DNA from 3 places in the Streptomyces sp. WAC07094 genome. Region 2 is predicted to be linked to each of the others. Evidence: riboswitches for the same ligand, from Rfam matches in the RefSeq annotation. Region 2 holds a riboswitch; each other region holds the start of a gene.
What was found. Region 2 has a riboswitch for thiamine pyrophosphate ahead of RCR19_RS10930 (thiamine ABC transporter substrate-binding protein). Riboswitches for the same ligand answer to the same signal wherever they lie in the genome.
Positions count from the first base shown of each region.

Region 1: linked by a shared signal. The riboswitch ahead of thiO (glycine oxidase ThiO) and the one ahead of RCR19_RS10930 (thiamine ABC transporter substrate-binding protein) in region 2 are both predicted to bind thiamine pyrophosphate.
Region 3: linked by a shared signal. The riboswitch ahead of thiC (phosphomethylpyrimidine synthase ThiC) and the one ahead of RCR19_RS10930 (thiamine ABC transporter substrate-binding protein) in region 2 are both predicted to bind thiamine pyrophosphate.

Region 1 covers NZ_JAVMJZ010000001.1:6,120,360-6,127,348, reverse strand. The annotation lists gene RCR19_RS27110 (hypothetical protein) at 1-681, opposite strand, end outside; gene metF (methylenetetrahydrofolate reductase [NAD(P)H]) at 738-1,661, opposite strand; gene thiE (thiamine phosphate synthase) at 1,761-2,411, opposite strand; gene RCR19_RS27095 (Rv2175c family DNA-binding protein) at 2,522-2,887, opposite strand; gene RCR19_RS27090 (FAD-dependent oxidoreductase) at 3,015-4,241, opposite strand; gene RCR19_RS27085 (hypothetical protein) at 4,274-4,624, opposite strand; TPP riboswitch at 4,676-4,787, shown strand; gene thiO (glycine oxidase ThiO) at 4,786-5,949, shown strand; gene thiS (sulfur carrier protein ThiS) at 5,946-6,146, shown strand; gene RCR19_RS27070 (thiazole synthase) at 6,149-6,943, shown strand.
Region 2 covers NZ_JAVMJZ010000001.1:2,510,698-2,517,686, forward strand. The annotation lists gene RCR19_RS10920 (ABC transporter ATP-binding protein) at 1-292, opposite strand, end outside; gene RCR19_RS10925 (iron ABC transporter permease) at 295-1,896, opposite strand; gene RCR19_RS10930 (thiamine ABC transporter substrate-binding protein) at 1,953-3,032, opposite strand; TPP riboswitch at 3,117-3,222, opposite strand; gene rlmN (23S rRNA (adenine(2503)-C(2))-methyltransferase RlmN) at 3,255-4,361, opposite strand; gene RCR19_RS10940 (hypothetical protein) at 4,594-5,520, opposite strand; gene RCR19_RS10945 (ABC transporter ATP-binding protein) at 5,517-6,443, opposite strand; gene RCR19_RS10950 (GntR family transcriptional regulator) at 6,421-6,831, opposite strand.
Region 3 covers NZ_JAVMJZ010000001.1:4,235,278-4,242,266, reverse strand. The annotation lists gene RCR19_RS18690 (metallophosphoesterase) at 1-890, shown strand, start outside; gene RCR19_RS18685 (hypothetical protein) at 1,083-1,949, shown strand; gene RCR19_RS18680 (pyridoxamine 5'-phosphate oxidase family protein) at 2,227-2,856, opposite strand; gene thiC (phosphomethylpyrimidine synthase ThiC) at 3,078-4,880, opposite strand; TPP riboswitch at 4,873-5,029, opposite strand; gene RCR19_RS18670 (YibE/F family protein) at 5,101-6,555, shown strand; gene RCR19_RS18665 (SsgA family sporulation/cell division regulator) at 6,814-6,989, opposite strand, start outside.

The sequences.
Region 1 (6,989 bases), 3.6 Mb from region 2:
CTGGTACGGGTCGGAGTAGCCGGCGTACTGCTGCTGGCCGTTGTCGTATCCGTACTGCTGCTGGCCGTACCCGGCGTAGCCGTCGTACGCATAGGCCTGCTGGTCCTGGGCCTGTCCGGCACCGGCACCGGCACCGGCATAGGACGGATCGCCCGCGGCGGCGTACGCCTCGTGGTTGTAGACGCCGTAGGAACCGGTGTCCTCGGGCAGCGGCTGCGGCTCGTACACCGCGGTCCCCTGGGCCGGGGTCTCCGCGGGCTGCTGCTGGGCGAAGACGTTGTCGTGGGCCTCGTCGTACCCGTCGTCCTGACGGTAGGTTCCGCCGGCGGTCGACTCGACTTCGGACTCCTCCGCCGCCACCTGCTCCTCGTGGACCGGTGGTTCGCCCCGGCGGCGCTTGCTGCCGCCCTCGGCGCCCTCGCGCGGGCGGTTGCCGACCGCCCAGCCGGCCGCGAAGCCGCGGCGGAAGGAGAGCGTGACATAGGTCTGCCCGACCGCGAACGCGGCCGCGCCGAGACCGATGACGACCACGGAGGGGATCAGCACGCCGAAGACGACACCGAGGAAGCCCACGAAGGCGAGCAGACGCCAGCGCAGCCGCGCCTTGTACTGCAGCAGCACCTCACCCAGCAGCCACAACGCGACGATGCCGAACGCGATGTAGAGGACCGTCCAGCCCATGTACGCCCCTCTCCCAGTGGCCGCTACGCAGTGTGTCGTATGCCGGTGCGACGGGTCTAGGTCTGCTGCGGATGGTGCAGACCCAGATTTTCGTAGATTTCCAGCGTCGCCGTGGAGTTGTTGAGTGTAATGAAGTGCAGTCCGGGGACTCCCTCGGCCAGCAGCCTCGCGCAGAACCCCGTGGCGACCTCGATGCCGATCGAGCGTACAGCCGCGGGATCGTCCTTCGCTGTGAGGATCCGCTCTTTCAGCCCCGCGGGGATGGCGGCGTTGCTCAACTGCGGCAGCCGCTCCAGCATCCGCACACTGGTGACGGGCATGACCTCGGGAATGACCGGGGTCGCACAGCCCGCCTGCGCGACCCGGTCGCGCAGGCGCAGGTACGACTCCGGCTCGAAGAACATCTGTGTGATCGCGTAGTCGGCGCCGGCCCGGCACTTGGCGACGAAGTGGGCGACGTCCGTGTCCCAGTCCAGCGAGCGTGGGTGCATCTCGGGGAACGCCGCGACGCCGACGCAGAAGTCGCCCGACTCCTTGATGAGGTGGACGAGTTCGGCCGCGTAGGTCAGACCGCTCGGGTGCGCCACCCAGTCGCCCATCGGGTCGCCGGGCGGGTCGCCGCGGACGGCGAGCATGTTGCGGATCCCGGCGTCCGCGTACTGGCCGATGATGTTGCGCAGTTCCGCGACGGAGTGGTTGACCGCGGTGAGGTGGGCGACCGGGGTGAGCGTCGTGTCGGCGACGATCTGCTGGGTCTCCTTGACGGTGCCCGCACGCGTGGAACCGCCGGCACCGTACGTGACGGAGACGAAGTCCGGGGCGACCGCCTCGACCCTTCGCAGCGCGCTCCACAGGTTCCGTTCGCCCTTGGGGGTCTTCGGCGCCGAGAACTCGAAGGAGCACGTCGTCTTGCCGGTGGCGAGGATCTCGCGCACCGTCCGCGCGCGATCAGTCCTCGTGGACGGGGTTCCAAGGGCCATAGTCGCAGGTTAGCCAGGGAGCGGCGGTCCCCCAACGGAATGCTGGAAATTTGCCCGAATTGTCGACTTGTTGTCCATCCCTCGGACAGACCGGCCGAGTCAGACGGTACGCAGCCGCTTCGCGAACTGCGACGCCGCCGCGCCCGGGTCGTCCGCATCCGTGATGGCGCGCACCACGACCACCCGGCGGGCACCCGCGTCCAGGACCTCGTCCAGGTTGTCCAGGTCGATACCGCCGATGGCGAACCAGGGCCGCTCGGTGCCGAGGGCGGCCGTGTGCCGGACCAGGCCGAGTCCGGGGGCGGGACGGCCGGGCTTGGTGGGGGTCGGCCAGCAGGGTCCGGTGCAGAAGTAGTCCACACCGTCCTGGACCGCGGCGGCCTCGGCCTCCGCCTCGCTGTGCGTGGAGCGGCCCAGGAGGACGTCGTCGCCGAGGAGGGCGCGGGCCGCGGGTACGGGGAGGTCGCCCTGACCGAGGTGCAGGACGTCGGACGCGGCGGCGTGCGCGACGTCGGCGCGGTCGTTCACCGCGAGCAGTTTGCCGTGGCGGGAGCAGGCGTCGGCGAAGACCTGGAGGTGCTCCAGCTCCTCCGCGGCCTCCATGCCCTTGTCGCGCAGCTGCACGATGTCGACGCCGCCGGAGAGGACCGCGTCGAGAAACTCGACGAGGTCGCCCTGCCGCTTGCGGGCGTCCGTGCACAGGTAGACGCGGGCGTCGGCGAGCCGGGCGGTGCGGCCTGTGTCGGGCACGGTGGGTCCCCCCGTGGTCGGTGGCGTACGGGCCGCGGTGGGCACGCTCGCCCAGGGGCCGTGGCCCGGGGACCGCGGCCCGTACGCCGGACGGTTGTTCTCGGATCGGGTCAGACGGCGAGCGCCTGCGCGCGGCGCTTCACCTCCGTGCCGCGATTCTCGCTCAGAGCCTGCGCAGGGGTGCCGGGCAGGGTCGGGTCCGGGGTGAAGAGCCACTCGATCATCTCTTCGACCGTGAAGCCGTCGTCCCGCAGCAGCGTCAAGGTGCCAAACAGGCCCTTGACGACCTTGTCCCCGTCGATGAAGGCGGCGGGGACGTGCAGTGCACGGTTCTCACCACGGCGTACGGCGATGAGCTGGCCCTCCTTGACCAGCTGCCGTACCCGGGTCACCTCGACGCCGAGTGATTCGGCGATGTCGGGGAGGGTGAGCCAGGCAGGGACGAGAGCATCGATCTTTGCGTCAATCTCGGTCACGGGATCAAGCGTGCCATCCCGGACCGACAGTCGGAAAGCGGGGCGCCTCCACCGGGGGCGCGATTGCCCCCTGCGGTGGATACGGAAGCCCTCTCACCTGGGGCTTCGCACGGACCGCCGGACACGGTCACGCTGTGGCCTCCTTCAGCGGGCGCGACGGGTCGGACAGGAGTTCGGGATCCATCGGGGTGCCCGCCTCGATCAGACGGCGTCCCTGGGCCAGGTCACGGGGGCGGCCCACGGCCAGAAGACCGACCAGGCGCCCCCCGCGCAGCCAGCAGACGGCCCAGGCCGCGCCCTCGGGGTCGCCGCGCCACACCGTGGTGTCGGCGGCCGCGTGGTGACCCACATACTGGACGAAACGACCGAACTGCTCGGACCAGAAGTACGGCACCGGGTCGTACGCCATCGGCGTCTCACCGATGATGTTCGCGGCCACCGTGCGCGGGCCCTGGAGGGCGTTGTCCCAGTGATGGACCAGCAGACGCTCCTCGTAGCGGCCCGACGGGAAGGAGGCGCAGTCGCCGACCGCGTACACGTCGGGCAGCGAGGTGCGCAGATGGTCGTCGGCCAGCACCTCGCCGTGTACCCCGAGGGCGATGCCCGACTCGGCGAGCCATCGCGTCGCCGGACGGGCCCCGATGCCCACGACCACCGCACCCGCGGGCACCCGCGAACCGTCGTCGAGCACCACGGCCCCGGGCTCGATGCGCTCCACGCGCGCGTGGATGCGAAGATCGGCGCCGCTGTCCGCGTACCAGGCCGTCATCGGCGCGGCCACGTCCTCGGGCAGCGCCCCGGCGAGCGGCCGGTCGGCGGCCTCCACCACGGTGACCGCGCAGCCCGCCTCGCGCGCGGCGGTGGCGAACTCCGCGCCGATCCAGCCGGCACCCACGACCACGACGTCGTGCTGCTCGGCGAGGACCGGCCGCAGCCGCTCGGCGTCGTCCAGCGTGCGCAGCAGATGCACGCCGGGCACACCCTCGGTGCCGGGCAGCCGGATCGGCTCCGCTCCGGTCGCGAGGACCAGGACGTCGTACGGCACGGGACCCTCGGTGGTGTCCAGCTCGTGGTCGTCGGGGCGCACGCCGAGCACTTCGCAGCCCAGCCGCAACCCGATGTCCAGGGCCTCGAAGTCGACGTCGAAGGCGGAGCCGTCGGCCTTTCCGAGCAGCACGGCCTTGGACAACGGCGGTCTGTCGTACGGCGGGTGGGGTTCCGCGCCGATCAGCGTCACCCGGCCCCCGAAGCCCTGTTCCCGCAGGGCGACCGCGGTCTGCACCCCGGCCATGCCCGCGCCCACGACGACGACCCGCCGTGCCGAATCGCTCCGCGCCTGCGTCTGCTCGCTCACCTGATCACCATAGACAACTGACAAACCGTCAGTCAGCGTGCGTGCCGGGTGACCTCTTCCACAATGCTCGTCCCGTCGCCCGTTCGCGACTCCCATTGCCACGACTCCTCCAGCCTCAACCGCCCGTCGGGAAGCTCCACGATCCGGGACTCGCAGTGCCCGGACGACGTGATCCCGTCGTGCGTGAGCTGGACGTACCGGAAGTCGAGGCGGTCACCGCTTCGTGTACCCACCAAACGGCCGCGTACGACGTCGCCACCCGCGTATTCGGCCCAGATCCCGCCGTCCTGCTCGTGGTAGGTGAACCGGGTGCCGGTCCCGACCTGTCCGGGTGCCTGGTCCGCCACAGGGGCGAAGGTCAGTCCTTCGAGCGATGGGACCATGTACGGAGGCTCCCTTACTGAGGCAAACGGCACCGGATAGGGTGGCCAAGGTAAAGCACTCGCGGGAGCCCGGACGCACCGGGCTGAGAGGGAGGCTGGCGGCCTCCGACCGTACGAACCTGATCCGGGTCATGCCGGCGAAGGGAGGGGGCTCGACGCCCATGTCTCCTACACCCACATCCGACGTCCTCGTGGTCGGGGGCGGAATCATCGGGCTGGTGACCGCCTGGCGGGCGGCCCTGCACGGGCTCTCCACCGCCGTGGTGGATCCCGAGCCGGGCGGTGGTGCCGCCCAGGTGGCCGCCGGGATGCTCGCGGCCGTCACCGAACTGCACTACGGGGAGCAGACGCTGCTCGGCCTGAACCTCGAGTCCGCCCGTCGCTACCCCGACTTCGCCGACGAGCTCGCCGAGGCGTCCGGCCGGGACCTCGGCTACCGCCGGTGCGGCACGCTGGCGGTGGCGCTGGACGCCGACGACCGTGCCCACCTGCGGGAACTGCACGCGCTTCAGCAGCGGTCCGGCCTCGCGGCGGAGTGGCTGAACGGACGCGAGTGCCGTCGCCTGGAGCCGATGCTCGCGCCCGGTGTGCGCGGCGGTCTGAGGGTCGACGGAGACCACCAGATCGACCCGCGCCGGCTGGCCGCGGCCCTGGTCCTCGCCTGCGAGCGGGCCGGGGTCGTCTTCCACCGGACGTGGGCCGAACGGCTGACGGTGGCGCGCGACCGTGCCGCAGGCGTCCGGACCGCCGACGGCGACGACCTCGCCGCCGGGCAGGTGGTCCTGGCCGCCGGCAGCCTGAGCGGACGGCTCGCGGGCGTCCCGGACGAGGTCCTGCCTCCCGTGCGGCCGGTGAAGGGCCAGGTGCTGCGGCTGACCGTGCCCGAGCGGTACGCGCCGTTCCTGAGCCGTACCGTGCGTGCCGTCGTCCGCGGCAGCCATGTCTACCTGGTCCCGCGCGAGAACGGGGAGCTGGTCGTCGGCGCCACCAGCGAGGAGCTCGGCTGGAACACGGCGGTCACCGCGGGCGGTGTCTACGAGTTGCTGCGGGACGCGCACGAGCTGGTCCCCGGCATCACCGAACTGCCGCTCACCGAGACCCGTGCCGGTCTGCGCCCGGGCTCCCCGGACAACGCGCCGCTGCTCGGGCCCACGAAGCTGGACGGCCTGCTGCTGGCCACCGGGCACTACCGCAACGGCGTCCTGCTCACCCCCGTCACCGGCGACGTCATGGCCCACGTCCTGACCACGGGCGAGCTTCCCGACGAAGCCCGCCCCTTCACCCCCACGCGGTTCGCCGCGGCACTCACGGAGCAGCCCGCATGAACATCTCGGTCAACGGCGAGCCCCACCGCATCGCCCCCGACACCGCGCTCGACGCCGTGGTCCGGATCCTGACCACGGCCCCCTCGGGCGTGGCCGCCGCCCTCAACGAAACCGTCGTCCCGCGCACGCAGTGGCCCTCGACGCACCTCTGCGAGGGGGACCGTGTCGAGATCCTCACCGCCGTCCAAGGAGGCTGACCATGGCCGACGACCCCTTCGTCCTCGGTGGTACGACCTACTCGTCCCGGCTGATCATGGGCACCGGCGGTGCGCCGAGCCTGGATGTGCTCGAACGGGCACTGGTGGCGTCCGGCACGGAGCTGACGACGGTCGCCATGCGGCGCGTCGACGCCTCGGTGCACGGATCGGTCCTCTCCGTGCTCGAGAAGCTGGACATCCGGGTGCTGCCCAACACCGCGGGGTGCTTCACCGCGGGCGAGGCCGTGCTCACCGCCCGTCTCGCCCGTGAGGCGCTCGGCACGGACCTCGTCAAGCTGGAGGTCATCGCCGACGAGCGGACCCTGCTGCCCGACCCCATCGAGCTGCTGGACGCGGCGGAGACACTGGTCGACGACGGTTTCACGGTGCTGCCGTACACGAACGACGACCCCGTCCTCGCCCGGAAGCTGGAGGACGTCGGCTGCGCGGCGATCATGCCGCTGGGCTCGCCGATCGGCTCCGGGCTCGGCATCCGCAACCCGCACAACTTCCAGCTGATCGTGGAGCAGGCGCGTGTGCCGGTCGTCCTGGACGCGGGAGCGGGTACGGCGTCGGACGTGGCGTTCGCGATGGAGCTGGGGTGCGCGGGTGTGATGCTCGCCACGGCGGTCACCCGGGCCCAGGAACCGGTGCTGATGGCGGAAGCGATGCGGCACGCGGTGGACGCGGGGCGGCTCGCGCTCAGGGCGGGCCGCATCCCCCGTCGGCACTTCGCTCAGGCGTCGTCCCCCACGGAGGGCGTCGCCCGTCTGGACCCGGAGCGGCCTGCCTTCTGAGGACCGGCGCACACGGCCCCGTACAGGTGCGGCGAGCGTCACAGGT
Region 2 (6,989 bases):
GTCCGAAGGCGACGTTCCCGCCCACGTCCCGCTGGGGGAAGAGCTGATGGTCCTGGAACATCAGGCCCACTCCGCGCCGGTGCGCGGGTGTCCCGTCCAGATCACGACCCTCGAGGAACACCCGCCCGCCGTCCAGGGGTTGAAGCCCCGCCACGGTCCGCAGCAGTGTCGACTTGCCGCCTCCGCTCGGTCCGAGCACGCAGACGATCTCGCGCTCGGCGACCTCGAGGCCGACCCGGTCGAGTGCCGCGCGCCCCGCGAAACGTACGGTCGCCTCCTCAAGCCTGAGCATCGTCAGAACTCCCCCGTCCGATCCGTCCGCAGCCTCTCCAGGACCAGCAGCGCCACCGCGCACACCACCATCAGAATCGTCGAGAGGGCCATGGCCTGGCCGTAGTTGAGATCACCGGGCCGTCCGAGCAGGCGGGCCACGGCGACGGGGAGCGTCGGATTGTCGGGCCGCGCGATGAACACCGTCGCCCCGAACTCGCCCAGCGACACGGCGAACGCGAACCCGGCCGCGACCAGCAGCGCCCGCCGCACGATCGGCAGGTCGACCTCCCGCCACACCCGCCACGGCGACGCCCCGAGCACGGCCGCGGCCTCCCGCAGCCGTTCGTCCACCGCCCGCAGGACGGGCAGCATCGTGCGTACGACGAAGGGGGCGCCCACCAGCGCCTGTGCGAGCGGCACCAGGATCCAGGAACCGCGCAGATCCAGTGGCGGCCTGTCGAGGGTGATCAGGAATCCGAAGCCCACGGTCACGGCGGACACGCCCAGCGGCAGCATGAGCAGGGCGTCGAACGCCCGCACGAGGCGGCCCGCGTCCCGACGGGCCAGGGCCGCGGCGGCGAGCGAGCCGATCAGCACGGCGATCACCGTGGCCACGGCGGCGTATCGCAGCGAGTTGCCGATGGCGTCGATCGGAGCGACCAGGAAGGTGCCGCCGTCGTCGTGTGCCAGCGCCCTGTAGTACGCGAACCGGGGCGCGTCGAGGGACCGTTGCACCAGGACGGCGAGCGGCAGCACGAGCAGGACGGCCACCGTGACGAGAACCGCGCCGAGCAGCGCCCACTGCGCCGCGCCGCGCGGCCTGCGCGCCGTGAGGGAGGCGTCGACCAGCCGCAGTGCGCTCTCCCGGCGGCGCACGGTCCAGGCGTGCAGCACGAGGATCGCTCCCACCGCCGCGAACTGGAGCAGCGTGAGCACGGCGGCCGTGGACAGGTCGAAGATCTCCGAGGTCTGCCGGTAGATCTCCACCTCCAGCGTGGAGAAGGTGGGGCCGCCGAGGATCTGCACCACGCCGAACGAGGTGAAGGTGAACAGGAACACCATCAGGGCGGCGGCCGCAACGGCCGGGCCCAGCGCGGGCAGCGTCACCCTCCGCCAGGCCGCGAGCCGGGAGGCGCCGAGCATCCGGGCCGCCTCCTCCTGGCGCGGATCGAGCTGTGCCCACAGACCGCCCACCGTGCGCACCACGACCGCGTAGTTGAAGAAGACATGGGCCAGCAGAATGGCCCATACCGTCGTGTCGAGCCGCAGACCCCACAGATCGTCGAGGAGTCCGCCGCGCCCGACGAGCGCCAGGAAGGCGGTGCCGACGACGACGGTCGGCAGCACGAACGGGACCGTGACGACGGCCCGCAGCACGTCCTTGCCGGGGAAGTCCAGGCGCGCGAAGACATAGGCGCCGGGGAGCGCGACCAGCAGCGTGAGGGCGGTGGAGGCGAGCGCCTGCCAGGTCGTGAACCACAGCACATGCCGGATGTCGGGCTGGGCGAGCACGTCGGCGAGACGCCCGAACCGCCAGGTCCCGTCGACGTGCAGGCCGCGCGCGACGATCGCGGCGACGGGGTAGGCGAAGAAGACCGCGAAGAACGCGACGGGCAGGGCCATCAGCCCGAGCCGCGCCGCGCTCCCGCGGGCTCCCGGGGCCGTCTCGGCGGCCTCGCTCACTTCAGTACGAGCGACGTCCACGACTTGACCCACTGGTCACGGTTGGCGGCGATCAGGTCCGGGGCCATGGTCTCGGGGTCCGTGGCCGCGGGACCGTACTCGGTGAACTCGGCCGGCACCTTCGCGCCCTGGACCACCGGGTACACGAACATGTTGAGCGGCATGTCCTCCTGGAACGTCCTGCCGATCAGGAAGTCGACGAACGCCTTGGCGCCCTTGGTGTTGCGGGCGTTGCTCAGCACGCCCGCGAACTCGATCTGACGGAAGCAGGTGCCGGTCGCGACGCCGGTCGGCGCCGTCTTGGGCCGCGGCTGGGCGTAGACGACCTCGGCGGGCGGCGAGGACGCGTACGACACGACGAGCGGCCGGTCGCCACCCGCCTTCCTGCCCCCTGCCGAACCGGAGAACTCCTGGTCGTACGCCTGCTCCCAGCCGTCGACCACCTTGACGCCGTTGGCCTCGAGCTTCTTCCAGTAGTCCGGCCAGCCGGTGGCGCCGTACTCGGCGGCCGTGCCCAGCAGGAAGCCCAGGCCGGGCGAGGACGTGGAGGCGTTCTCGGTGACGAGGAGGTTCTTGTACGCGGGCTTCGTCAGGTCGTCGAAGGAGGCCGGCGGGGTCAGCTTGTGGTCGGCGAAGTACTTCTTGTCGTAGTTGACGCAGATGTCGCCGTAGTCGATCGGGGTCACCCGGTGCTTGTCCTTGTCGAGCTGGAACCCGGCTTCCACCTGGTCGAGCCCCTTGGCCTCGTACGGCTGGAACAGCCCGTTGTCGAGTGCCCGCGACAGCAGGGTGTTGTCGACGCCGAAGAAGACGTCGCCCTGCGGATTGTCCTTGGTGAGGATCGCCTTGTTGACGGCCTGCCCGGCGTCGCCGTCCTTGAGGACCTTGACCTTGTAACCGGACTCCCGCTCGAAGGCCGAGACGACGCTCTTGGAGGCGGCCCACGAGTCGTGGCTGACGAGGGTCACGGTCCTGGAGTCGCCGCCGCTCCCGCTCGCGGAGCCGGACGAGCCGCACGCGGACAACGTGACCATGCCCAGCCCGACGACCGCGGCCGCGAACCGCTTACCGGTGATGCTCACTGAATTTTCCTCCTGGGGGTGTCCAGGAAGAGACGCGGCCCTGCCCGGGACCTTTCGGATCCGGGCAGGGCGCAACAGCTCGAGTGAAGACCGAACTTCCTACCCAGAATGACCTGGGCGAGGTTCAGAGGGTCTGCGGGCTCTCCCGCACTCTCAGCGCTGTGGCGCTCCCCTGTCGGAATATGAAGATGTACTGACCGGGGCCAGACTACCGCCCTAACGCTCGCCGGCCGCCAGCTGCCCGCACGCTCCGTCGATCTCCTGGCCACGGGTGTCCCGGACGGTCACCGGCACTCCGTGCGCGGCAATCGCCTCGACGAAGGCCTTCTCGTCCTCGGGACGTGATGCGGTCCACTTGGAGCCGGGGGTCGGGTTCAGCGGGATCAGGTTCACATGGACGGGCCTGCCCTTGAGCAGCCGGCCGAGACGGTCGCCCCGCCATGCCTGGTCGTTGATGTCCCGGATCAGGGCGTACTCGATGGACAGCCGGCGGCCGGACCTCTCGACGTAGTCGAAGCCGGCGTCGAGGACCTCGCGCACCTTCCACCGGGTGTTGACGGGTACCAGGGTGTCGCGCAGTTCGTCGTCCGGCGCGTGCAGGGAGATGGCGAGCCGGCACTTGAAGCCCTCGTCGGCGAAGCGGTGGATCGCCGGCACCAGTCCGACGGTCGACACGGTGATACCGCGCTGCGAGAGCCCGAGCCCGTCAGGGGCGGGGTCGGTGAGCGCGCGGATGGCGCCGACGACGCGCTTGTAGTTGGCGAGGGGCTCGCCCATGCCCATGAAGACGATGTTGGACAGCCTCGTCGGGCCGCCGGGGATCTCTCCGTCGCGCAGCGCCCGCATGCCGTCCACGATCTGGTGCACGATCTCCGCCGTGGACAGGTTGCGGTCCAGCCCGGCCTGGCCCGTCGCACAGAAGGGGCAGTTCATGCCGCAGCCCGCCTGGGAGCTGATGCACATGGTGACCCGGTCGGGATAGCGCATGAGCACGGACTCGACGAGGGTGCCGTCGAACAGCCGCCACAGCGTCTTGCGGGTCGTGTCCTCGTCGGTCGACAGATGCCGTACGACGGTCATCAGCTCGGGAAGCAGCGCCTCCTGCAACCCCGCCCGGGCGGAGGCGGGGATGTCCGTCCACTGATCGGGGTCGTGCGCGTACCGGCCGAAGTAGTGCTGCGAGAGCTGTTTGGCGCGGAACGGCTTCTCACCGATCGCGGCGACCGCCTCCTTGCGCTCGGTGGGCGTGAGGTCGGCAAGGTGCCGCGGCGGCGTCTTGGCTCCGCGCGGCGCGGCGAAAATGAGTTCTCCGGGCTTAGGCATGGCTTTATCAGTGTCGCAGATCCAATCGGGTGACCTGCGGCCGTCGTTCGCTACGACTGTCGTTAGTAGTCGGCTTCGGTCACCGTTGAGCGGCCCCGGACGGCCCGGAGAGGGACCGGCGGCGATCACTCCTCGGCCGGCCGCCGGTCATCGGGCCGGACCCCGACCCGGCGGGTGCGGGCGATCGCGTCGGCCCGGTCGCTCACTGCGCCGACCGGGCCGGCGGTACGCGTCAGCGCTGTGCCGTTCTGTGGCGTACGACCCGCAGAGCCGCGTGGCCGAACAGGGCGGCGAGCGCGAGGACGAGCACGCTGGACGCGATCTGGTAGCCCCAGTAGTCGCCCGGTTCGAGGGAGTTGATCAGGTAGGAGTCCTCCGGCAGAGCGTCGTAGAACTGCAGGCCGAGCACACCGCCGGGGTGCAGGCCGTGGACCTTGGAGAACAGCGGGAAGTCGAGCAGCAGCACGGCCCGGGAGCGGACCAGGACCGCGGCCGCCAGCCAGGCGAGCGCGGGCCCCGCGACCAGGGCGAGCCAGGCGCGGCGCAGCAGGGTGCCGGCCAGGGCGCCGGCCGCGACGCCGAGCACGACGTAGGCGACGGTGACGGGGCCGATGGTGTAGTACGCGTTCTGCCGGTCGGAGCCGTAGGTGAGCAGGTCCAGACGGAGGGCGTGCACGGCGCTGATCCGGTACGCCACCACCAAGGGCACGGTCATCGCCGCGATGATCACCGCCAACGTCGACCAGCGGGCGGTGAACCAGCGCCGGGGAGCGATGGACTGGGTCAGGACGAGGACGACACGCCGGCTCTCCCACTCGCGCGCGGTGAGCACACCGGTCAGCAGCGCTGCGAGCAACGCCGGCCGGAAGGCGACGCCGGTGCCGTCGCTCAGCAGTTTCGCCGTCTGGTTGTGGGCGTCGTCGACGTAACGCCCGAAGTGGTAGGCGCGGCTCCCGACGTGGTCGCGCAGCGCCACGGCGTCCGCCCAGCCGTCGTAGTGGTGGATGAGCACGGCCGCGGTGCGCCCGGCCAGCACCAGCAGGATCAGCAGGGGAATCCAGTACTGCCGCACGGCGATCCGCACCAGCGGCAGACGGCCCCCGGGCCGGGGCGTCTTCATCCCGGAAGTTCCGGAGGCGATGGGGGCGGTGGCGCTCATGCGGCGGTTTCCTTGACATGCAGGCGGGACGGCGGGGTCGGGGGGAAGGCCAGTCCGGGGACCCCGGGCGCGGCGAGGTGGGCCAGGACCAGCTCCTCCAGCGAGGGCGGCCTGACCTCCCAGTCGTCTCCCGGCGCTCCCGCGGGGCGGATCAGCGCGCTGGTGCCGCGGCCGGCCGGGCGGGCTTCGACGACCGTGTGGCCGGCCAGCCGGTCGGCGCCGCCCGGCAGGGTGACCACGGCGTGGGCGGCGACGAGCTCGTCGATGCCGCCGCACAGCCGAGTGGTGCCCTCGTCGAGCAGCAGCAGGTGATCGCAGGCGTCGGCCAGCTCGGAGATGATGTGCGAGGACATCACCACCGTGGTGCCGGTGTCGGCGACATGGGCCATGAGCAGACCCATCAGCTCCTGACGGGCCAGCACGTCCAGATCCGCCATCGGCTCGTCGAGCAGCAGCAGGTCGGCGCGCTTGCCCAGGGCGAGGGCCAGCGCGATGCGGGTGCGCTCACCGCCGGACAGATCGCCGATCCGGTCGTCCTTGTGGAACCGTCCCGGATCCACGACGCGCGTCGCCAGCTCCGCGTCCCAGTTTCCGACGTTCAGGCGCGCGCCGAGCCGCAGTGTCTCGGCGACGGTGAACCGGTGGAACAGCGGGCGGTGCTGGGCGAGATGGGCGACACGGGGGTGCCCGGCCCACACCTGGCCGCCGAACGCCTCCAGGGATCCCCTGTCGGTCCGCTGCACGCCGGCCGCCAGCTCAAGCAAGGTGGACTTGCCCGCGCCGTTGGGGCCGACGAGAGCGCAGACCACCCCGGCGGGTATGTGGAAGGTGCAGCCGTCGAGTACGTCCGGACCCCTGCGCCGGTATCTCTTGCTGACGCCGTCGGCGACGAGCGCCGCGTCAGGCCTGGGGGGATACGACATCGGGTTCCTTCGATGGATAGAGATCTTCGAGCACGTCGGTGAAGAGAGCGGCGAGGTCGTCACGTTCCAGCCCCGCCGCACGGGCCCGGGCGGCCACGTCGGCGAGTTCGGCACGCCAGGGCGAGTCGGCGGAGGACGCACCGAGCGTGCCGGTCACGAACGTCCCATGCCTGCGCCGGGACTCGACCAGGCCCTGGGACTCCAGCTCGCGATACGCCTTGAGCACGGTGTTGGGATTGAGCGCGGTGGCCTCGACCACCGCACGTGCCGTGGGCAGCCGGTCACCGGGCTGCAGCAGACCCAGCCGCAGGGCCTGCTGCACCTGTTGGACGATCTGCACGTAGCTGGGAACCCCGCTCCGCCGATCGATCCGGAAGGAGAACGCCACCGACGCACCCCCATTCCACTAATGAACTAGTGGAATGATGCATTGCGACGGGACCCCACGTCAAGCCCGGTCCGGCGACGAGCGCCGGGCGCGTTCAGCGACGGGGCCCGGAGGCAGGGTGATGCGGCGGGGCCCATGCAGCAGGCGGCCCCCAGAAA
Region 3 (6,989 bases), 1.7 Mb from region 2:
TCAACCGCGGCGACACCCTCCAGACCACCGTCGACCCCGCGTCCGTCCCGGCCCAGCAGCCCGGCGAGGGACCGGGGCCGCTGTTCGTGGTCGGGGACGTCCACGGCTTCCTCGACCAGCTCGTGGCGGCCCTCCAGGACAAGGGCCTCATCGACGCCGCAGGCAACTGGTCCGCCGGCACGGCGCGGCTGTGGTTCCTGGGGGACTTCACCGACCGCGGTCCCGACGGCATCGGTGTCATCGATCTCGTGATGCGGCTGTCGGCCGAGGCCGCCGCGTCAGGTGGCTACTGCAAGGCGCTCATGGGCAACCACGAGCTGCTCCTCCTCGGCGCCAAGCGGTTCGGCGACACCCCCGTCAGCTCCGGCGCGGGAACGGCCACCTTCCAGGCGGCCTGGCTGCTCAACGGCGGCCAGAAGACGGACATGGACCGCCTGCAGGATCATCACCTCCAGTGGATGGCCCGTCTGGACGCGGTGGAGGAGGTCGACGGACATCTTCTGGTCCACTCGGACACGACCGCGTACCTCGACTACGGCGACTCGATCGAAGCGGTCAACGACACCATCCGCGAAACGCTCACCCGCAACGACGCGGACGAGGTGTGGGACCTGTTCCGGAAGTTCACCAAGCGCTTCTCCTTCCGCGACGAGGGCGGTGCCGACGCCGCGCGGTCCCTGCTGGAGATGTACGGCGGCAGGCGCGTCGTCCATGGCCACAGCCCCATTCCCTACCTGCTGGGCCAGGTCGGCTCGGAGGAGGGCGAGGACAGCACCGGACCGGTGGTCGAGGGTCCGCACGTGTACGCGGACGGGCTGGCGATCGCGATGGACGGCGGTGTGACCATGGCCGGGAAGCTGCTCGTCCAGCAACTCCCCTTGGAGCGCTAGAAGTTCACGAGGCACGTGACCCCGGCACAGTACCGCCGCTGACCCGGCGGTCGGGCGTGCAATTTCCTGAAACCCCCTGTCACCGGGTGCCGTCGCCGCTCTACCATCGGCTTATCCGTAGCAGGCTCCCCTCCGTTTCTGCCCGACGGCTCGTCAGCATGCCGAGCCACAAGCCCTACGGAGCATCGGGGGATGCACATGAACAGCGTTCCGCAGCACCTGCTGAGCGAGGACCGCCAGGATTACGAGCGGATCCTCGATGAGGCGCTGCGCTCCGCACCACACCGCCCGGAACTGGCCGCTGTGGGACAGCGGCTCAACCCCGAACAACTGCGCACCATGGCGCTGAACGCCACCGCTCTCATCACGGCGGCGGCAGCGGCCGAGTACCACCACTACGTGAAGGTCCGCGAGGAACTGCGCCGGCCGACGCAGTCCACCCCGCCCGTCCACGACAGCACCTCCCGCTCCCTGGAACAGGAGATGGACGGCCTGGGGCTCGCCGCCACCATGGGAGAGGCCGCCGCGAGTGCCGGAGCAGGTGCCGTCGTCGCGGTGCTCGCTCCCTTCCTCGCCGGTGCCGCCGCGGTGATCTTCCTGCTCGTCGGCTACATCCTCAAGATGGTCGATCCCGACCAGGCCTTCGCCCGTACCCTCCTGACCACCGGGTGGGTCTTCGGCGCGATGACGGCGGCGACGATCCTGATCGCCGCGATAGGGCTGCTGATCACCGCCCTGCGCAACAGCTCCGCCGAGGACGAACCAGGCCCCCAGGGCGAGTTGGCCCTGGAGGTGACCCGGGCCAGGGAATCCTGGCGAGAGGCCCTGCTGGAGCGCGGAATCCTGCCGTTCCTCCGCGAGGCGCTCGCCGACCCGGGTACGGCCGCGATGAGCCGGAAGACTCCGGAAACGACCCCCAGCCGCATCCCGCACCTCGGGTACGACCGGCCGGGGTTCAGCAGCCCCGACAGCGGCGCCTCCGCGGGATCGCGGCCCAGCTTCACCAGCCCGGACTTCACCAGTCCGGACTTCGGCGGGCCGGACCACCGACCGGAGTGAGGCGGTGCCGGCCGACCGTGCCGGTGCCACCGGCGCCGACGGCACCGAGGGTGCCGCCGGGTGCCGGTGTCCCGGGTCGAGGACCCCGGCACGACGTCCACGGGCTCACGCCGCTTCGACGGCCGGGGAGGAGCCATCGTCTCGCCGAGACCCGTGGAAACCTTTGGAGACCGCGCAGAGCACCGGAGAGTCCGCTGCCGACGAGCGCCGCCGGGAATCTGCTTCGGACGGCGCTCACCGGGTTCCGGCGGCCGTGTCACCGAACCGGTGACGGAGATCAGCCGTACAGGCGCTGGCCGTACTGCGGGCCGTAGTGCCGTTCGAGTTCCTCCAGGCTCTCCGGACGGCGCTCCAGGGTCTTGGCGATCAGAGAGCGCGGCGGGGCCGCGTCCGGGTTCCAGCTGTCCGCCTTCCAGAGCCCGGCCCGCAACACGGCCTTCGGGCAGTGGTAGAAGACCTCGTCGACCTCGATCAGCAGGGCCAGCTTCGGGCGATTCCCCTTCACGACCATCTGCTCGAAGAACGGGGCGTCCTGGAGGATGCGCGCCCGTCCGTTGATGCGCAGGGTGTCACTGCGGCCGGGGACCAGGTACAGCAACCCGACCTGCGGATTGGTCAGTATGTTGCGGAACCCGTCGCCGCGCCGGTTGCCGGGCCTGTCGGGTATGGCGATCGTCGTGTCGTCGACAACCAGGGTGAAACCGGCGGGATCGCCCTTCGGCGACGTGTCGCAACTGCCGTCGGCGGCGGAGGTCGACACCAGGCAGAACGGCGACGCCGCCAACCACTGCTTGTCGAGCTCGTGCAGACTGCTCCGCACCTTGTCCGCCGCCGCCGGCGTCGGTTCTCCGAGCAGCGCGCCCAACTGCTCGAGCGACGTCACCTCGACGAGATCCTTGGAGACCACGACCCACCCCCTCCGTCCGGCACGTGATCGCGTGGCAGAGAGTAGAGGAGTTCGCCTCGAACGGGCAGTTCCCGCTCACCCCGAACTCCTCGGACTTCTGCGGAATCCTCCCCGAGGCGTCGCGAGGTGCGAGACGCCCGGGTCGTAGGGGAATCGGGAGCAGCGGGCGCGACGGGCGGTGCCCGTGATCAACCGACGACCACGAGCACCGGCCGGGAACATCAGTCCGCGATCGGCAGATACACCCGGTTCCCGCTCTCCGCGAACTCCTTCGACTTCTGGAGCATCCCCTCGGCGATCTCCTCGGCGGAGGCCCCCTCGGACGCGGCGCCGCCGAACCGCTCCGTGATGCTCTGGCTGATCTTCATCGAGCAGAACTTCGGTCCGCACATCGAGCAGAAGTGGGCGGTCTTGGCCGGTTCCGCCGGGAGGGTCTCGTCGTGGAAGGCGCGGGCCGTGTCCGGATCGAGGGCCAGATTGAACTGGTCCTCCCAGCGGAACTCGAAGCGCGCGTCGGACAGCGCGTCGTCCCATGTCCGGGCGCCCGGATGTCCCTTGGCGAGATCGGCCGCATGAGCGGCGATCTTGTAGGTGATGACACCGGTCTTGACGTCGTCACGGTTGGGCAGACCCAGATGCTCCTTGGGCGTGACGTAGCAGAGCATGGCCGTGCCCCACCAGGCGATCATCGCCGCACCGATGCCGGAGGTGATGTGGTCGTACGCGGGCGCGATGTCCGTCGTCAGGGGCCCCAGCGTGTAGAACGGGGCCTCGTCGCAGACCTCCTGCTGCAGATCGATGTTCTCCTTGATCTTGTGCATCGGGACATGTCCCGGGCCCTCGATCATGGTCTGCACATGGAAGCGCCGGGCGATCCGGTTGAGTTCCCCGAGGGTGCGCAACTCCGCGAACTGCGCCTCGTCGTTGGCGTCGGCGATCGAACCCGGTCGCAGTCCGTCGCCCAACGAGTAGGTGACGTCGTGCGCCGCGAGGATCTCGCAGAGTTCCTCGAAGTTCTCGTAGAGAAACGACTCCTTGTGGTGCGCGAGGCACCATGCCGCCATGATCGAACCGCCTCGGGAGACGATTCCGGTCTTCCGGTTCGCGGTCAGCGGCACATACGGCAGTCGCACCCCCGCGTGTACCGTCATGTAGTCCACGCCTTGTTCGGCCTGCTCGATGACCGTGTCCTTGTAGATCTCCCAGGTCAGCTCCTCGGCCTTCCCGTCGACCTTCTCAAGGGCCTGGTACAGCGGCACCGTGCCGATCGGCACGGGGGAGTTGCGCAGCACCCACTCGCGTGTGGTGTGGATGTTGCGGCCGGTGGACAGATCCATGACCGTGTCGGCGCCCCAACGGGTCGCCCAGGTCATCTTCTCGACCTCCTCCTCGATGGAGGACGTCACCGCCGAGTTGCCGATGTTGGCGTTCACCTTCACCAGGAACCGCTTGCCGATGATCATCGGCTCGGTCTCCGGGTGATTGACGTTGGCGGGGAGAACCGCGCGACCCGCCGCGATCTCCTCCCGTACGACCTCGGGCGCCATGTTCTCCCGGATCGCCACGAACTCCATCTCGGGGGTGATCTCGCCCCGCTGCGCATAGGCGAGCTGTGTGACCGCCTGGCCGGTACGACCCCGGCGCGGTTGGCGCGGCCGGCCCGGGAAGACCGCGTCGAGGTTGCGCAGGCCCCCACGCGGCGATGTGTGCTTGATTCCGTCGTCCTCGGGACGGACGGGCCGCCCCGCGTACTCCTCCGTGTCCCCGCGAGCGACGATCCAGTTCTCTCGCAGCGGCGTCAGACCCCTGCGGACGTCCGTCTCCACAAGCGGATCGGTGTACGGGCCGGAGGTGTCGTACAGCGTGACCGACTGCCCGTTGGTGAGATGCACCTGACGGACCGGCACCCGCAGATCGGGGCGCGAACCCTCGACGAACGCCTTGTGCCATCCGATGGACGTTCCGGCCTCCGAGGACATGTGCTGCTGATCGGAGGCAGGCGTGTGCGCATCCTTGTTGGTCATGAGACCTACTCCCTACGCCGGCATTACCCGGTAACAGGTTCAGCGGTCGACGCAGCGGTTTCCGCTCGACGATGTTCCACGTGAAACATCGCGTCCACGGAGGTCAGCGCCCTCTCAGCCCGGTGCTCCGAGCTCCCGCGTGTGCAAAGGTCCTCTCACGCTAGCGTCTAATTCCGCGGCCTGCACAGTAGGCCTCGCGCCATCTTGCAATGATCGGTCGGTGACCTCGATGCAGCACCCGCCCCCCTATCCGCCCTCCGAGCCGCCTCGCGGTCGCGGTCCGGGCGACCGGCACGACCATGGCCATGGAGGCGGTCATGGGCCCGGGGACGGTCACGGAGGCGGCCATGGAGGCGGGCCTGGGGACGGCAACGGGTCCGGCGGCGGGCACGGCCACTCCCACAGCCATGGGCCGGCCGCCCCCGTCTCACGTCATCTGCGCAGAGTCATCGCGGCGATCCTCATTCCCTTCACCGCGGCGGTCGTGGTCGGTCTCGTGGTGCTGTGGCCCGGCGGCGTTCCGGACCACAAGCGGACCGGTGTCGGCTTCGACCGGCAGACCCAGCAGGCCACGGTCACCACGGTCGTAGCGGTGGACTGCAAGTCCGTGAACGCCTCGGGCGAGACCCCGACCGGCGACACCTCCACCGCCGAGGGTTCCTCGGCACAGCAAGAGGCGGGAGGTACCTGCAAGAAGGCGACGATCCGGGTCGACACCGGCAACGACAAGGGCCGTACGTTCACGGAGATCGTCCAGCCCGACCAGTCCCGGCAGTTGCACCAGGGCGAGAAGGTCGTGGTCGCCTATGAGCCCTCCGCGCCCAAGGACCTGCAGTACTCGGTCACCGATGTGAACCGCAAGTTCCCCATGGCCCTGCTCGCCGGCATCTTCGCGGTCGCCGTGGTGGTCGTGGGACGGTTGCGCGGCGTCATGGCGCTCGTCGCGCTGGCCGTGAGTTTCCTGGTGCTGAGTCTCTTCATCCTGCCGGCGATTCTGCAAGGCTCGAATCCGCTGCTCGTGGCGGTGGTCGGATCGAGCGCCATCATGCTGATCGCCCTCTACATGTGCCACGGTCTTTCGGCCCGCACCTCGGTGGCGGTGCTCGGCACCCTCATCTCGCTGTCGCTGATCGGTCTGCTGGGCTCGGAGTTCATCGACTGGGCCGCGCTGACCGGGAACACGGACGACAACACCGGTCTGATCCATGGCCTGTACCCGCACATCGACATGAGCGGTCTGCTGCTCGCCGGCGTCATCATCGGTTCGCTGGGCGTTCTCGACGATGTGACGGTGACCCAGACGTCGGCGGTCTGGGAGCTCCACGAGGCGAACCCCTCAGTGGGGTGGCGCGGCCTCTACCGCGCGGGCATTCGCATCGGACGCGACCACATCGCATCGGTCGTGAACACCCTCGTTCTGGCTTACGCGGGTGCCGCGTTGCCCCTGCTGCTGCTCTTCTCGATCGCGCAGAGCGGTGTGGTGACGGTCGCCAACAGCGAGTTGGTCGCCGAGGAGATCGTGCGGACGCTCGTGGGATCGATCGGGCTGGTGGCCTCGGTGCCGGTCACCACGGCCCTGGCCGCCCTCATGGTCTCGGCCGACCGTCCGCAGACGGCAATGGCCGCGGACGTGGCCCCGGCACGCGGGGGACGGGGACGCCGCAGGAGGCGGTGATCCACTGGAGCGGTCATCCGCCTGGAACCGCGGTCGGCCTGGAACGGCGGTCCGCCACAACGGTGATCCGCCCCGAACCGTGGAGGCAGCTGCACAGACGCGCCAAGTCCGTCTGCCGCCGCCGACTTCACTGTCCGGTCGACGCGCCCACTCATGGCCCTGTCACGCCTGAGGAACCGTTACAGCGCCCTCAAACGCCGCGGCGCCTCCAGGTACGCACAGCACCCGCGAGGAGCCGTTACAGCGCCGTAGAGAGCCTCAGCCGGCGCTCTGCTCCTCCGCCAGGATCCGGTCCAGCGCCTCGTCCAGATGCGCGTCGAAGTCGGCGAGCGAGCCCTCCTGCCCGAGCGGCACCAGCTTGTCCGTGCGGTCGAGAAACGCCACGAGCGGCACCGCACCCGATCGGAACAGTGCCCGATCGGCGCCCACCTGGA